Regions from separate parts of the Paenibacillus sp. LjRoot153 genome, predicted to be linked through region 4. Evidence: riboswitches for the same ligand, from Rfam matches in the RefSeq annotation. Region 4 holds a riboswitch; each other region holds the start of a gene.
The links. Region 4 has a riboswitch for cyclic di-AMP ahead of ACSQ8P_RS07545 (stalk domain-containing protein). Riboswitches for the same ligand answer to the same signal wherever they lie in the genome.
Positions count from the first base shown of each region.

Region 1: it holds a riboswitch for cyclic di-AMP, as region 4 does, so the genes downstream of both, ACSQ8P_RS06195 (ABC transporter ATP-binding protein) here and ACSQ8P_RS07545 (stalk domain-containing protein) in region 4, are expected to answer to the same signal.
Region 2: it holds a riboswitch for cyclic di-AMP, as region 4 does, so the genes downstream of both, ACSQ8P_RS04265 (C40 family peptidase) here and ACSQ8P_RS07545 (stalk domain-containing protein) in region 4, are expected to answer to the same signal.
Region 3: it holds a riboswitch for cyclic di-AMP, as region 4 does, so the genes downstream of both, ACSQ8P_RS33790 (C40 family peptidase) here and ACSQ8P_RS07545 (stalk domain-containing protein) in region 4, are expected to answer to the same signal.

Region 1 is NZ_CAXUQH020000001.1:1,407,096-1,411,306, reverse strand. Features, by position in the region: gene ACSQ8P_RS06205 (ABC transporter permease subunit) at 1-540, opposite strand, end outside; gene ACSQ8P_RS06200 (ABC transporter permease subunit) at 567-1,364, opposite strand; gene ACSQ8P_RS06195 (ABC transporter ATP-binding protein) at 1,371-2,255, opposite strand; cyclic di-AMP (ydaO/yuaA leader) riboswitch at 2,371-2,536, opposite strand; gene ACSQ8P_RS06190 (hypothetical protein) at 2,912-3,274, shown strand; gene ACSQ8P_RS06185 (AraC family transcriptional regulator) at 3,318-4,148, opposite strand.
Region 2 is NZ_CAXUQH020000001.1:920,674-924,884, reverse strand. Features, by position in the region: gene yyaC (spore protease YyaC) at 1-217, opposite strand, end outside; gene ACSQ8P_RS04270 (hypothetical protein) at 585-1,244, opposite strand; gene ACSQ8P_RS04265 (C40 family peptidase) at 1,430-2,317, opposite strand; cyclic di-AMP (ydaO/yuaA leader) riboswitch at 2,321-2,483, opposite strand; gene ACSQ8P_RS04260 (GNAT family N-acetyltransferase) at 2,608-3,129, opposite strand; gene ACSQ8P_RS04255 (acetylxylan esterase) at 3,194-4,141, opposite strand.
Region 3 is NZ_CAXUQH020000001.1:7,766,826-7,771,036, reverse strand. Features, by position in the region: gene ACSQ8P_RS33805 (methyltransferase domain-containing protein) at 1-671, shown strand, start outside; gene sugE (quaternary ammonium compound efflux SMR transporter SugE) at 720-1,040, opposite strand; guanidine-I (ykkC/yxkD leader) riboswitch at 1,131-1,233, opposite strand; gene ACSQ8P_RS33795 (MSMEG_1061 family FMN-dependent PPOX-type flavoprotein) at 1,303-1,914, opposite strand; gene ACSQ8P_RS33790 (C40 family peptidase) at 2,054-2,524, opposite strand; cyclic di-AMP (ydaO/yuaA leader) riboswitch at 2,528-2,666, opposite strand; gene ACSQ8P_RS33785 (hypothetical protein) at 2,834-3,652, opposite strand; gene ACSQ8P_RS33780 (M1 family metallopeptidase) at 3,697-4,211, opposite strand, start outside.
Region 4 is NZ_CAXUQH020000001.1:1,715,171-1,719,381, forward strand. Features, by position in the region: gene ACSQ8P_RS07535 (molybdopterin molybdotransferase MoeA) at 1-591, shown strand, start outside; gene ACSQ8P_RS07540 (sporulation protein YjcZ) at 806-910, opposite strand; gene ACSQ8P_RS07545 (stalk domain-containing protein) at 1,068-1,865, opposite strand; cyclic di-AMP (ydaO/yuaA leader) riboswitch at 1,870-2,021, opposite strand; gene ACSQ8P_RS07550 (PspA/IM30 family protein) at 2,178-2,834, shown strand; gene liaF (cell wall-active antibiotics response protein LiaF) at 2,966-3,628, shown strand; gene ACSQ8P_RS07560 (histidine kinase) at 3,654-4,211, shown strand, end outside.

The DNA.
Region 1 (4,211 bases), 310 kb from region 4:
AACGGCTGCAATGGACGTTCCAATGACTAGAAAGAGCAGCTGTAGAATAAACATGCCCAGCATGACGATGGAGATATCACCATTGACAGCCTCACCTTTGCTGTAAGCCCCAACGATCAACATACTCGAAATCCATGACACGAGGTTAAAAATAACAATGTTCACTAAAGCGCTTAGCAGCTTCCGAGTGATGATTCCATGCCTCGATAATGGCTTCACGAATAAAAACTCTGCCGTCTTGTCCCGCTCTTCCTTCGCGATGATATTGGCCCCAAGCATAGTCGCATGGATCGTTGCCATTAACAAGAAATATAAGACCAAGATGCCAAAATAACCGCTTGCCTTCGATAAATCTAATGCGCCTCCACCCATGATCACTTGAAGGGACTTTGGCATTTCGGCCATAAGATCATTAATCTGTCCGTTAGCTGCCGTTGCTTGATACTTGTTCATGCCACTGACCACTAGAAAAATGAGTCCTAAGCTCCAAAAAATCATCGATTTCCGATACGTTCTTAGTTCTCTCCAAAAAATATTCACTGGCTGTTCCCTCCTCTCACCCGCGTTTATACGGCATGAACATCCTTTTTCGTGTAAATGAAATAGCACGCAGCTATCGAAACGACGATAATTCCGATAGTTGCAATGACATAAGGTGTTTCATAGCTCGCATGCTCCAGCATGTATTTCCCGCTAAAGTATTTGAATGGCGAGAAATAGCGTTTAGCTCCCTCCCCATCTACGGCAACGACCATTCCGATAACGAAAAAGGCAAACACCGTACCAAGACTGATGGATAAGACGGCTTTTATTTTAGAAAATACGACTGAAATGATGAATCCTATAGCTAGAAACATGAGCTGGATAAACAGTAACGTGAATGAAATTAATAGAAATACGCTCACATCGAAATCAACTGTTTTTACTTGAAGTGCCATTAGATAGGCTGCGGCGATATAGATCACACACGTTATCACTAAGGAAGCCACTGCTGCTAATAGCTTGGAAGTCAATATTTTCGTCCGCGTTACGGGCTTCGTAAGAAGAAAGTCTGCTGTTTTCTCACGAACTTCTTTCGAGACGATAGATGTTCCCAAAACCATGGCTTGAATGGCTCCGCAAAGTGTAATGTACATAAAGATATAGATATAGAACCCAAGCAGGGTGCCGAACGTTTCGATTTGAATACCAAGCGCTTTCCTGACACCTTCGGGATATCCCTCTAATACCTTAGAGAACTCAGCAAAATCCTTAGAGACAGAAGGAAAAAGGGATAGGAATAATACGATGACTGCAATTAAGGAGCACGTCCACGTGATCGTGGATTTTCGATAAGCTCGCAATTCATGAAGGAATATATTCATCCCACCTTAAGCCTCCTTCTCATAGTAGTGCATGAAGATCTCCTCTAAATCAGGCTCTTCGATCCATAGATTATCAATTTCAATTTCAGCAATTTTTCTCATGACTTGATTAATGTTGCCTTTAAATAAGAAGCTGGTTGTTTGGCCTTGGACATCAATGTTATTGACCCCGTTCATTTTGAAGAAAGTAGGATCGAGCACTTCTGCCGTGTCAATTTTAAATCGCTTGAAATTGTTTTCTTTTAACGTACTGATTTTCTCAACCGTTACAATCCTGCCTTCCTTAATAATCGCAACTCGATCACATAGTCGCTGAACTTCACTCAATATATGAGAGGAAAAAAGAATCGTAGCTCCCCTTTTATTCTGTTGTTCAAGCAATTCGAAAAACCTTTGCTGCATGAGCGGATCCAGTCCACTAGTCGGTTCATCAAGGATAATCAGCTTAGGATCGTGCAGCAGCCCTTGAACGATGCCCACTTTCTTTTTGTTTCCCAAAGATAAATCATCAATTTTTTTCGTAACGTCCAGATCCATGATTTCAGCAAGCTCTTTGATTCTTTTGGTGCAATCCTTCTTGTAAAAGCTAGCTGAATACTTGAGTAGGTCGATCACCTTCATGTTGTCATAATAAAAAACTTCCGACGGTAAATACCCGATTTCCTTCTTAATTTCAGGCGCAAACTGGATGCAGTCTTTCCCGAAAATTTTGGCACTGCCGCTTGTGGGAAAAATCAGCGACAGCAGCGTTCGAATCGTTGTTGATTTCCCAGCACCATTCGGTCCAATAAAACCAAAGATCTCCCCTTCTTCAATCGAAAAACTAACGTCTTTAATGCCTCTTGCGTTCCCATAGGTTTTGGTCAGATTATTAATTTCAATTGCATGCATGACGCATCCTCCTTGTGGAATATATGTAATTTATTGGGTTAATGACAAGCAAAAAGAAGCCCTAAGAGCAGAGAATCTCTACTCTCGGACTTCTTCACATAAGAAGGCGAGTGTGCGGTTCTCTCTCAATGCACCTACGAGGTTAGCTGTCGGATTCGGACTTGAGAGCGTCCTACCTAATGCTTGCGAGCATCAGGATTCACCCCATGAAGCCATGTGTTGCTGGAACGGCTTCGATTGGTTCCCCCGTTTCCCTACTGGGAATTAAGTGGTTTCTTTTTACCACATAAGAAAGTATAAGTTTTCGGTTCCCGAAAATAGCTTTCTTATTGGCGATAAAACCTAGCTCTAAACGCGGTCGCTCATCTTCGAGTGGCTTCGATAGAGGTTTTCTCACTAAAAATCAACTTGTCGTAATGAATCTTACGCCGTTCTCAATAGAATGTAAAACGTAGATTCGCCTTTAATTTATGCAGATTTGACTTTGGTAGTTGATGAAAGCGTATACATTTAATGGTGACGTTGATTATCCCATACTTTGCTACTTATTAGTGCTCTTTCGGGAATAAAGTCCTGTGAAGTGGCTGCCTAAGACAATCACGTCAATTCGAACCATTGGAAACGATGAAATCAATCTGATATACTAACTCCAATAAATGGCATCTATTATTTTAAAGTGGCGGATTCGAATGTCTAATTCAAGCATGTTTACAATGGCGTTGTACCGCCCCCATCCAGGAAAAGAAGCAGAACTAGCCGAGATTGTCAAAGGTCACATCCCTGTGCTTCGCGAGGAAGGGCTTATCACGGAATTCCCGCCGGTAACGCTGCAATCTGTAGACGGAACGCTTATTGAAATATTCGAGTGGTTATCCGAGGAGGCCAAGGACCAAGCACATACGTCCCCGAAAGTATGGCCGATTTGGGAAAACATGATGAAAGTTGCCGAGCTGGTAAGCCTTTCGTCGCTTCCTGAAGCAGCCAAGCCTTTTCCAAATTTCAAAAGAGTCACGCTCTAGCCGTAATGGCCCGCAAAAAACCTTCATTTACTTGAAGGTTTTTTTACGTGTTATACACCCGCCGATACTCCTGTGGAGTCAGTCCGGTATGCTCCCGGAAGCGCGCAATAAAGTAGCTGCTCTGGGAAAATCCGATATGCTCTGCGACTTGTTTAATTGTCCATTCGGTAGACATAAGCAGCTGCTTGGCTACAACAAGACGACATTCAAACAGCCACACCATCGGAGTCCGCCCCATCACTTCGTGAAACATCCGACTAAAATAATAGGTACTGAAGCCTGCCTGCTCGGCCATCTGCAGGAGCGTTAGCGGATTCGTGCAGTGAGTTCGAATATATTCCGCAACCTCTCTCATCCGTGCACGTTTATCCAGTATGGTTGCCGTTCCATGTGTCTCCGCACGTAAGGCAAGCTCAGCAAGCAGTTCATAGAGCTTTACAGCCAATTGCACTTCGTTCCGATCATAAGGGGATGCCAACTCCAATAAGCCCCCGGTCATTTGTTTGAGTTTGGGTACATCACCGTAAGTAAACAACCACACAGCTGAAGTACCTTGATCGTTCAATAGCCTGTCGAGTCCTTCACCTGCAAGGTGCACCCAGAATACTTGCCAAGGATCGTTCGGGTCTGTTCGATACTCCTGCTCGAGGCCCGCCCCGTAATAAAAGCCTTGTCCTGCTTCCAGGCAAAATTCCTTCCCGTTCGCTTTGACATATCCCTTACCGCTTAACACAATATGTAAATTTGCTTGTTGCAGCTGCCCCTTAATCCGCCACTCCTGATGTTCGGGGAATTCCGCATATTGACCAATCATATCCGGATACACCGTGTAGTGTTTGTACATAGGTTCAGACAATACATAATGAATTCTCATGTGCCCTCCAAAACGCAAAAATCTGATACATGTAGCAAAATGATGTTATATACATTCTATTAT
Region 2 (4,211 bases), 790 kb from region 4:
TGCCAATGACGTGTGGATAGCCTAGCTCTGCAAGCTTACTTCCCACTAGCGGACCTAGTGAATCGCCTGTAGAGCGATCTGTCCCTATACACACAAAAGCAAGCCGACTAGGCTCCAGCCCCTCGCTCAGTGCAATCTTTTGTAGAACCTGCCCTAACTGCTCGCCATCTACTTTTTTCCAAAACTGCTCTTGCAGCTCCATCGGTTCTTTCTCCATCTTTGCCTCCCTTTCAGGCATGTAGACCTAACCTTCACCTGACGCATGATAGTTCCATTCTTTCATATGGAGGTGGGCTGTGTCCACTTGCACACTCTGTCTTCGCGCACACCAAATAAGCGTTACTCGACGACCGAGCAAAGCCTATTCATGCCGCTTATAGAGGTTGTTCACAAATTCCACTTTTGATCACGAAGTAGTTCATGAAGCGTATTCGACATCGAATATTGAATTCAGCCGGAACTTCCGGTGCTCACGTAGCTTACACTACACTCCGCTCCTCATTTCCTATCTTCTTTCAATCTCCTCGGTGCTTAAAACCGGATTTTTTGAACATGCCGCTTATAGATCTGGCTATTCAACCTTCTTAATGTACGCGATTCATCCGAACAATGCGATAATAGAGCTGACCGCTAATCTCTTGCTCCACTTCCAAATAGCCTTCCGAGTGAACATAATCCCCCAACATATAGGTGGAAGCATCCGCCGAATCTGCATGAGTTAGAAAGAGTAGCGCTACCTTATCATCCCCAACCACAAATCCAACCTGTTCCTTCACCTGAAATTTCTCAAGAATTTTGCCATGATGTGATCTCACGATATGATGAAACCGCCAAGTGCCTTCTTCCTGTATGATAAAATAAAGCACACGATTGCGATGTGCATTGCTAAACTCCCGTGTCACACCGATCATACACACCTTCTCACCAACACGTAAATACTCATCAATCACATAGGATTTCAGTCGTAATCGATTAACATTCTTACTCTGAATATAAGTTTCCATCTCATCTATGGAGCGGTGATCCCTCGGATCTTGCTTCGTCGCGTAAAATACTTCTTTAATAAACGTATCCGTTTGGAATTGCCTAGCCCCTTTGAAATGGTTATACGTATGAAAAAATTGCTTAATCACGACCCGAATGTCTTCCGGTATGGCAGGACCCGTTTCCACGTTATACATGCGATCTGTTCGACCCGACCATTTAATTTTATGAAACCAGCTTTTCCAGACACTGACTTGCATGCCGTACGCGTCACCTACTTTCTTCCAACCATTGTTCCATTATAGGCTATAATTCTCAAAAATTCGATAAAAATCGCACAAATACGCGTAAAAAAAAGAGCATCTGCCGCTTTGCTTTCAAAGTAGAAAGACATAGCGAACATACGCTCTTACATAGCTTGCTTATACTTGATTTCGCAACTACCTTATAGCACGCGTTTGGCACCTACATATCTTGAGCCCCAATAGGAGCTATCTAGACTATCAACCGTTACACCAACGGACGTTGTCGAGGAAATGAATTGATTATTTCCAATGTAAATGCCCACATGATTGACGATACCGGAAGCAAAGAAGACAAGGTCTCCCGCTTTCAAATCCGTCACTCTCGCCCCTGCTTGATCGTACATTTGCACAGAGGTGCGTGGCAGCTCGATGCCTTTGGCCTCGTATAAATAACGAACGAATCCAGAGCAATCGAAGCCCTTAGGCGTTGTTCCTCCCCATCGGTAAGGCGTTCCTTTAAAAGTCGTTGCAGCTTGAATAATTTGAGCTGAAACGGATGGCTGAACGACCTTCGCTGCTGGGGCTGCTTGCGGCGGTGCTATCCAAGCCGGCTTGTGGGACTTACCGTCCTCTTCCACGATGGCGATTTTATTCGCATCGTTCCACGCAATCGCAGATCCAAACGTCTCTGTAACAAAGCGTAGTGGGACATAAGTACTTCCCTTAACCAAAGTTGGACTGCTCTCTAATTCAACTAACTTACTGTTCACGATCGCTTTCTCTTCGTCCGTTGTGAGTTGAATCGCCTGTTCCTTGTTCATAAGCGTGACGACGACTTCATCGCCTTCCTTCGCCCATCCCACTTGATAACCTAATTTCTCCGACAACACACGTAGTGGCACCTGAAGTGTACCTTCCGTATCAATAAACGGCTGTACTTCCGGGAACTGCACCAATTCATCATTGACCTGAACCTTTACCGAAGAGGTGTCTGGGGCAGCTGCATACGTGGATGGAGCGGCGTACAGGGAAATGGCTGCGCTTAGAAGAGCGCATGAACAAATAAAGCTTTTGGTAAAAAGTTTCAAAACGTTTTGCCTCCTTGAAGCCTCCGAGGTTAGTTGACGGGTTCGGGAAGAGGTTTTCCCTAGTGCGCCCCATTAGCCTAAGACTAACTGAGCACTCATTCACCCCAAGTAAAGAAGTCCCCCGTACCAGAGCTTTCGATGCTCCGAGATTCGGCATTTTTTGTCTATATTAGACTAGCATAGTTCGTTTTAGGCTGACAACTTTTGCGCATAGGTAAGTGTTTCCTTTTATGTAAAACCGCACAAAAACAGCCACTCTATACAGAGTAGCTGTCTCTTCCACAATCGCTTCACACCAAGCTTACAGGCTGCTTATACACCTCGGTAAACAATATATGCTTACAGGAATTAAACTCACTTTCCGTCAATGGACCTGGATAACTCATGATGTTGAGAGGCAATTTCAGTTGCCCTTCTCTAAGTGGAGGCTGCGCATAAGGAAATAGGTTCAAATGGAAATCGCAGCGCTTATAGAATTCAATTCTCCGCGTAGCATCTGAGGTATTCGGAGGCTCGACTTCAAGTACGATAGGTGTAGTAGCACTGCTCATATACGTTGTCAGCATCTTTTTACCAATCCCGCCACCTCTTATGGCAGCGTTGACGGCGATATGCTCCACAAATCGAAACGTGCTAAAATTCCAACTTGCCAAAAAACCAAGCAATTGCCCATGAACATCTCTCTCGACATCGATTCTATAATTGGGATGAGATAACAGCGCCCGCTGACCTTCATACGTCCTTATTTCCGTTACAGGAAAAGCCGTTTCCATCAGCTCAAATACATCTTCAAATGAATCTTCTTTTTCCATCTGTCAGCACCTCCCTTCAAGTTAGCAATAGGTTATCCAACCGGGAAGCTTCTTACTTCAGTCCCTACCATTTTGAGAAAAAAGCATGTGCTGCTGCATGGGATCCAGGAGGTGTCGCATGCCCCATGAAGGGGTACACTTCAATGGATTTGTGTGCAGATTCGATTCGGTTATACGCAGCGAAAATCGCCTCTGGTAAGCAACACGTATCTTTCAACCCTACCGTAACGTGAACAGGCTGCTGAATACGATCACCTAGATTCATGATATCAAAATAAGAAACTGTCCGCAGTACATCAGGCAGATACTCTGGGAAACGAGTAACGAATTCCGCTGCCTCACTTAGTGAGCTAACGGATTGCAACAGGCCTAGATCCATGTGACATAGGTTCGGCACATGGGCAATTGTTGCTCGAATGCGCTTCTCAAGCGCGGTCACGAGTAGGGCAAGTCCTCCGCCTTGGCTTCCGCCATATACGAATACTCGCTCACTGTCGATTTCTGGCTGCTCTAACGCACATTGCACTGCACGCAAGGAATCGATCGCAACCGCTCGGTAATAGCTCGTCTCAGCATCGAGAATACCCTGTGTAATCCATCCCCTCGTCATGCCGGTCTCCTGTGGCAGCAGGTTGCCGCTATCGCCGCCTTGCCCGCGTACATCAACAGCAAGTACCGCATACCCCATAAGCAACCAGGCTGCATGATCCTCGGGTCTCCCCTTGGAGCCAGTATAGCCTGGGAACGTAACAATACAAGGTACCTTCTTAGACTTGCTCTCTGCATTAGGCAGTAACAACCAAGCATGGATCGGTGTTTCCGCAGCACCCTGCAAGACGATCTTATTCACTTCCGCTTGTACAAAAGGTGATGCCACCGGCTCCCTTGTATAGGACGCAGCTTGTGTTGCTTCAGCGTAGGCGCGCTCCCAGAATGAAGCCAGATCAGCAGTCGCCGTTAACTCCGAATGATACTGGTGTAACCCATGAATACGATTTTCAATAGCGTTCATTTCGGTAAGTCCCCTTTGCATGTTTTTCCCATTTTAACCTAGATACATCTGTATGACTATTGGAAAATAT
Region 3 (4,211 bases), 6.1 Mb from region 4:
AGACGCTTTTGGACCAGGAAAAGCTGAGCATGCAAGCCTACTACGGCGCACGGGCAGAGGAGTATGAACGGATTTATCACCGCGAGGATGCGGAGTATCAACAAGAATTGGCGCTTCTGTCTGATATCCTGAAGAAGCAAGTGGAGGGACGCCGTGTGTTGGAAATCGCTTGCGGCACAGGATATTGGACACACATTGCCGCAGAAACGGCGACGCAGCTTGTTGGCGTAGACATCCGCCCAGAGGTGCTGCGCATCGCGGAGTCGAAGTCATGGCCGAAGGGGAATGCGGCCTTCAAGGAAGGAGATGCGTATGAGCTCTCCGAGATAAGAGGGGAGTTCGATTACGGGCTGGCGAACTTCTGGTTCTCGCATATTCCGCGGAATCGGATCGACAGCTTTTTACAAGGCTTCCATGAACGATTAGGCAGCGGAGCGCAGGTTTTTATCGCAGATAATGTGTATGTGCCTGGCAGAGGCGGCGAGCTCATTACCCACGAGGATAGCGAAGACACCTACAAAAGACGCGAATTAGCCGACGGCTCGAAGCATGAAATACTTAAGAACTATTTTACCTACGAAGAGTTGAATGACATTTTTCGACCCTTGTCACAGCATTTGCGCATCTTTGTGGGAGGCAGCTTCTGGTATGTGAGCTATACAATCAAATAGCCCAGCGTGTGCGTGACCCAATCGCAAAGAATTCGTCCTCGACGGATCTTAGTGCCCTGACGTAAACTTTAGTCCGAGCACACCGACCAAAATTAAGACCATAAACAAGATTCGGGTCAAACTGACCGGTTCATCGAGGAAAAGCGTACCTATGATAATCGCACCGACAGCACCGATGCCGGTCCAGGCTGCATAGGCTGTTCCAATCGGAAGAGTTTTCGTTGCTGCAGCTAAGAAATAGAAGCTAACGATCATACCTAGAATTGTAACAATGGACGGGACAAGTCGCGTGAAGCCATTGGAAAATTTCAATGAGATGGCCCATACTACCTCAAATACACCTGCAATGACTAGAAATAACCATGCCATAATGAAAACACTCCTTCATGTGGGGAATTTACGATGTCAGTGGCACAAAATAAACAGAGAAAAGCCCGGGAATATCGCACTGTTGCGATAGACTCCCGGGCTTTTCTCCCTCCGTGACCACAGCATATCTGCTGTGTGTTTTCCCTTGGACCAGCCAGCGGTGATGCGCCGCGGAACCCTAGAAAACGACATGACGTTATTATAGGCTCGCTAACATGCCATGTCAAGTTATATGTTTTAGCTAACTAGTTAGTTTATATCCTTATTCCTCTAGCGCTATGTTGTTCAATGCCAGATGTGCACGGAACATATCCATGGCATCGGGCTGTTCTTGTTCGGGTACCCACGTTGCGGAATCCCATATCTTTGATAGCTTAAGGGCACGACTGCAGTGCACGAAGCATTCCTGCACCTCAACGCCGACAGCGGCAATAGGTGATTTCCCATTAAGCTGCATAGTCGCAAGGAGCTCTTCATCTCTCGTCAGCCAAGCGCGTCCATTGACGCGGAGCACTGTCTCGACCCCAGGGATGATGAAGAGGAGGCCCACTTGCGGGTTGGTCAGTAGATTATGTATGGAATCTATTCGGCGGTTTCCGAGTCTTTCTGGATAAATGAAGCGGTGCTTATCGAGAACGCGAACGAAGCCTGGGCTATCGCCGCGGGGGGATACATCACACAGTCCATTCGCACCCGATGTAGATAAGAAGAATAAAGGTGATTTGGCGATAAACGCTTGGGCGTGCTCGTCGATTTGGTTGATAACTTTATTTTGAACTGCAGGATGAGGCTCTCCAATATGATCTCTAATTTCATCAATGGATCGAATGATGCCGGGAAATGGGGGTGACGTACTGTCTTGTATATTATCCATGCGTTTTTTCCTTCCTCGGGGCTGATGCGCCCTTGGTTATATGTAGTAGTATACGCAGATAGCCTTGTTCAAATGAATGAAGCCCTACAAACCGCTCTTACGAGCAAAGCTTGCAGGGCTTCATTCTGTGCCGAGAATATTACTTGGATTCAGCAGTTAGTTGATTGTAGATATCATCCCATAGAACACGTCTGGCTGATACGTACCGCTTCGCATAATAGGATTCGCTCAACTTATTCTTAACAACACCTTGATTAGTAGCGGAGTGAACGAATTCACCATTACCGAGGTACATCCCTACGTGAGAGATGCCGCTGCCATCTGTGTTGAAAAATACAAGATCGCCCTTACGAAGATCACTTTTGTCAACCCAGTAGCCTTCACCGTTTTGTGATTTGGAGCTGTGTGGAAGGTCGATGCCGAACTCGTCGAACAAGTAGGACGTGAAACCAGAGCAATCGAATCCTTTGGTTGTCGTTCCTGCCCATCTGTAAGGAGTTCCAACAAGCTCGTCTACCGCTTTATCCATATCGGATGCTGCGAAAACGCTTCCTACACTTACGCTCAAAAACAAAACAAGACTAAAAATAAGACCAACAACTTTCTTCAACTGCTTGTCTCCTTCCGGTGCCTACGAGGTTAGCTGGAGGGTTCGGTTGAAGGTTCCCTATGATCCCTGTCTTGCAAGATCAATTCACCCGGAGTGGTTCCCCCGTTTCCCCATAAACTGAGGAATTCGGCATGAAAAATTTGGTTTTTTGATGCTAGTCCTTTTAATTCGTCATAAAAAATGAAATTCCTCTTTTTTTATAAGAAATAAGGCTGAAAAATAGGCGAATCGTTCGGAAAATAGACAAAAAAAAGCCCCTTTCTCAAAGAGAAGGGGAGAACGCTTGTCTATTCGCTGTTTTGCTGGATATTAATTGGATATTTTGGCCGAAAGAAGCTGATATTGGGACGAAATGCCCCAAATTTGGATGAAAATGTGGAAGAGAGGATACAACTGATAAATAATCAGGGCTACTAGTCCTGCCCATAGGTAAGTGGCCGTGACTGTGACCCCTGCCAAAAGTCCTGTGAACAGTAATAGGATGATGGCAAGTCCGATAATCGGCAGCGAATATCGAAAGAAAGAGAAGATGGTAGATAGGATACCCAGCTTAGCCGCGATGGCGAATTGCACATACATAAACAGCAGCTGCAGGAGAAAACCATAGACCATTAAACTAAGTATCCAAGGTAGAAGCTTGAGAACAATCTGCTCGTAGGAGCCGTTATGCCCTAGAATATAAGCGGCTTTCGGAATAAGCCAGATGAGTGGGAAAAGCGTTAGCGCGATACGGATCAGGTAGACGAGCAGGAAAGGGAGCATGAGTTCCTTCATCCCGCGAAAGAAACGATAACCGGCATTCTGATGAGCGTGTGTGAGTGAGTAGTAGACACCGCCATTTAAGAGAGGCGTCAGCAGCATGCGAGCACATAAAAGTACAGCAAGCCACATTAGATAAGGATAGCTGAGATCTGTTTTAATTAATTGAAACTGGCTCTCTGCTAGGAAAATCTGCAATGCCTGCTTGGGTTGCTCAGCGCCGGGGAACCGATGCATGAGAGGGACAAGAATACCTTGTACAAGCTTATACAGGAGAATACCCCAGCCCATTTGATATAGGAATAAGATGATCGTGGCAAAGGGCTGAGCCATAGCTGCCCTGAAGCCTGATTTGATATAGGTGGCCAACGAGGGTCCCTCCTCAGAGTTTGTCATGAGACGTAAGCCAAGTCCTACCAGGCGACTGAGCCGAATATGGCTTGCAGGAACTGAATAATGCCGAGATTCCACCGAATTTGCCACTTCGTATTTAATTGCGTTTGATAAAAGTTGTTGATGTGCTTATTTTCGAGAATGAGCGTGTACTTGGGATCTATGCGCACCCAGTCGACAGGGGAGGCATGCGTTAATTTGAATTCAATGCTGCCTTCCTTGCCATCCCATGTTTTATCTAACGTTGTACCATCTGTGAAATGGAACTGAATCGGTACTTCCGGTGAGTTACCCCCATGCTTCATGAGGCGAACTGTGCTTTCGTAAGTCTCGGATCCCTTGATGCCCTGAGGCTTTATATGAACACTTTCGACGGAGTAATCCATCATCATATCGCCATAGACATACTGATTAAAGAAGTCATTCCAATTTGTTTTGCTGACATCCTCCACGACCTGTTGGAAATCCTTCGTAGACGGATGCTTGAACTGCCACTTTTGGAAATAGGATTTCATGATACGATCCATCGTCTTGG
Region 4 (4,211 bases):
TTAGCGGCTCAAGTAGAAGCAAACGGGGGAGCGGCCCTCATCATGCCAGCACTCTCGGATGATCCTGGGCAAGTGGAAGCCGCGCTTGAAGCTGTTCTGCCTGATGTCGATCTTATTCTGACATCTGGCGGTGTCTCTGTTGGCGATTACGACGTGCTCGTCGATTTATTCGGTCGTTTCGATGGGAAGCTATTGTTTAATAAAGTGGCGATGCGCCCAGGCACACCAACGAGTGCTGCGTTATGGAAAGGCAAGCTGCTCATGGCACTGTCTGGTAATCCCGGCGCTTCGTTTGTAGGCTTTGAGCTATTCGCTAAGCCGATTATTAAGGCAATGTTAGGGTGCCAGCGTACAGAGGCGGAAGAGTTAACAGCCTTTTTGGATGTTCCATACGATAAACCTTCCGCTTATCCACGTTATATACGAGGGACAACACGAGTTGAAGCAGGGTGCCTATGGGTAAGGCCAGCGGGCATTGATAAATCGAGCATCATGGTATCGATCAAAGACGCGGATTGCTTGATTTGGCTGCCAGCTGGGGGGCAGGGCTACCACCGTGGTGATGGCGTGAAGGTGTATACAACGCGATAACGTAAATGAACTTATTCTTATATATGTGAAATTCAGTTGAAAATCGATAACATCGCAAGTTTGGCGCTAACAAGTAACCGTCTGTCAGGAGGGTAAGCTGTGGCGTCTTTTTTGCAGGAAGTGGCATTGATTATAAATGAAAAAGCCCGCCTACTGAAGCTTCGAAATGAGAAGCTTCAGTAGGCGGGTCTATTTTCTCAGGCGGAAGATGGTCTTAGTAGAAAGTAGCAAGAATGATGACCAACAGTACATAAAGAACAAGAATTATACCTACGGAATTTCCGTATCCTGGCGTTCCACAACCAACTACAGCTGACATAGTATCCCCTCCGGTTTTGAATGAATGTGGGTTAAACACTATACATCATATGTAGGTGGGAACCCTGTTGATTGGACATATGCCCTTATTCGATGGAACATTCACCTATCAAAAAGAGCTGCCCTTGATGACTCTTAGGGCAGCTCTCTCCATGCAATTAATTAGGAATTTGGTACACTTTAATTTTCTGAATGCCAAAGCTTCGTAGGGAATTCCTCGAGCCTGGGACAAAGATGTCTAGTCGCTTTCCTTTAATAGCTCCACCGGTATCGGTTGCATAGACATACATTCCGCCTTTAGGAAGCCCGCTAAACGAATAACCTTCAATATAAAGCTTCGTGCCAAGTGGAATGACGGAAGGATCAACAGCTACTGTGCCGATCGCTAGTGGATTGCCCATGTAATCAAAGGCTCCATAGCCGCCATTTTCAGAAGGATCTGCCGAGTAAGCTGTAGATTCAAATACTTGATAATCAGGTGCATGCTGCTCGCCATCTTTACTTAAGATAGCTAGATTACTGCTTGCATCCCACTGCACAGGTACGCCTGCGGTTGTGGATAGGAAACGAAGCGGCACATATACCCGTCCATTTTGATATTGGGAAGCTCCGTCTAAGACGACCGTTTCCTCATCAATGTTGGCTTCTTTTTGCCCTGAAACCAAGGTAATCGTATGTTGGTTGTTAGTTAATGTTACCTGAATCTGATTTCCATTTTTTTTCCAATTCACTGTGTATCCAAGCTTCTCCGTTACAAACCGAAGTGGAACTTGGGTCGTGTGGTTGCCATCCAGAAATGGCTGTGCATCAGGGAAATGGATCAGGTCATCATTGACTTGCACTTTCACTTCCATTTCAGCCGCTTGCGCTGGCGCAGTAAATGGGGAAAGAAAGCCTCCTGCCAAAACTGTTAGTGAAACAGCAAGGCTAGTTAACCCTTTAGTAAGCTTATTCAATTGGTAATCCTCCTTCATGAGCCTTCGAGGTTAGTTGACGGGTTCGGGAAGAAGGTTCTCCCTAGTCTGCTCCAAGCCGAAGCAAATATTCACCCCAAGTATTTCGTCCCCCGTACCAGTGCCTTATTTATGCACTAGACTCGGCTTCAAATATTTTATCATCACAGGCATGCTCGGACAACGACCAATATATGGTTATGCCCCTCTGATACTGGACTTAGGTCTAGGTACAAAAACAGTCGATAGTCGGTTTTAGAACATCAGAAAGTGAGCTACCATAAGAGTATGATGAAGGGTGAGGGGCGATTTAACATGAACAATAAGAATCGGGAAATTGATCCTACTAATATATTTGACCGTATTGGCAAAATGGCTGAAACCGTCTGGCACGAGACTATCGGCAAAACGAATCCTGGCTCTAATGACGGCAGCCTGATAGCTCAGCTTGAGGAGCGCTACGAGGACGCGCTGCAGGCAACGATTGCGCTGCGCAGTCACATCGCGCGAGCGGAAGAGATGGCGAAGCTGCGCGGCGAGCAGGCCGAGCTTGCGATGCGCGCTGGCGAAGAGGATCTCGCGAGGCTCGCGCTGCAAGAGAAGCTGCGCGAGGAAGCTGCGAGCGAGCACTACCGCGCGCAGTACGCGAGCAGCCAGGACTTGTGCCTGGCGCTCGCAGAGGAACTGCGCGTGCTGCGTGTGGGGCACGCAGCCGAGGATGTGCAGCCGTGCGGCGGGCTGCACGGCAAAGAGGCTCGCGACACTTGGCGCGAGCTGGAGGTTACCGGCCGCGAGCTCGGCCGGGAGGCGTTGCAGGGGCTCCGCGTGGCGGGCCGCCTGTCGAAGGAAACGCTGAAGGAAGCCGGAGGCAACCTTCAGCATGAACTGCGCGTGCTGCGAAGCAAGCTGCAGCATGAGTGGCAGCAGGAGCAGCGTTCTCGCGATGGGCGAGATCCACGCGATAGCAAATAGTCCTGGATGGTGGCCTCCACGAAAGCAAAGCCTTGCTCTATAAGGATTTGCATCTTGGAGGTCGTCCATTCTTATGGTATGCTAGGAATCGTATGAACGTAAGAGAAATGGCAGCCAGAGGAGGTGCATCGATGGGAGAGGAAACGAAAAATAACCGCAGCCGGAATACAGCGCTTGTGCTGATTGGAGCCGGTGTTTTTTTGCTTCTGGAACATACCATAGGCTTTTTTCCCGTTATGGCCGTAATCCTTATTTTGCTGGGCATTCATCGTGTTCGTTCACGCAAAGAGCGCAAGGGTTATGTGCTGATGGGGATTGGTGCCGTCATTTTATTTGGTGATCATCTCACCATTGTCATTTCGGTTGTGTTGATTTCATTAGGTTTATTTTTCATTCGATCCAAGCAGGTTCATAAAGATGATACGTATACCCAAAAGCAAAAGATTGTCGATAGTGTTCGCCTAGGACGAGAGCCATGGATTCAACGGAATACCTCGACTTGGTACTTGGTGGGAGAAACGTATATAGATCTTTCAATGGCCATTCTCGAACAAAAAGAAACAACAGTTATCCTACAGGGTGTTGTAGGAGATATCGATATAAAAGTGCCTGATGATATCGGCGTTTCCGTTACAGCTTCCGTCATGCTAGGTCAGCTTCAAATCGCGGAAGAAAAAGAATCAGGTGTGATGAACAAAGTAGTTTGGCAATCGCAGAATTATCAACATTGCGACCATCGGGTGAAACTCATACTCTCTTTCATCGTAGGAGATATCAAGGTCAAAGTATTGTAACTTTCTTTAGGGGGTTCTTCACCAAGTGGATGGCTACAAACGACGATTAACGAACATGATCTGGCGCAGCATGGGGGAAGCCATCCTTTTTAGCTTCGCCGTTTTCGGTGCTATGCTGTATTTTCTGAATTCAAGACATTTAATTGAGCCCTTTACCAGCTGGCAGCAGGGTGTCAAGTTCTCGTTCATGGCCTTGTTGATTCTGGGTGTAATTGGTGCGGTGTTCGGTTACTGGAACAGCTCTAAGGTGACACGCAGACTGGAGCCGATGATGGAGACGATGATTTTATTAGAAAAAGGAACATTTGCCCGAGAAGGCTTTCAAAACGGGGATGATGATGAGATTGGACGCTTAGGCGAACAACTCGGCCGGATTATGAAGCGATGGGAAGAGCAAGTGACCTCCCTTCAACGGCTGTCGAATAGTAATGCTGAACTTACCGAGAAAGCCAAGCTTTCCGCGGTTATTGAAGAGCGTCAGCGCTTGGCGCGCGAGCTGCATGATGCGGTAAGTCAGCAGTTGTTTGCTATATCTATGACAGCCACGGCTGTTGGACGGACACTGGATAAAGATTTCGAGAAA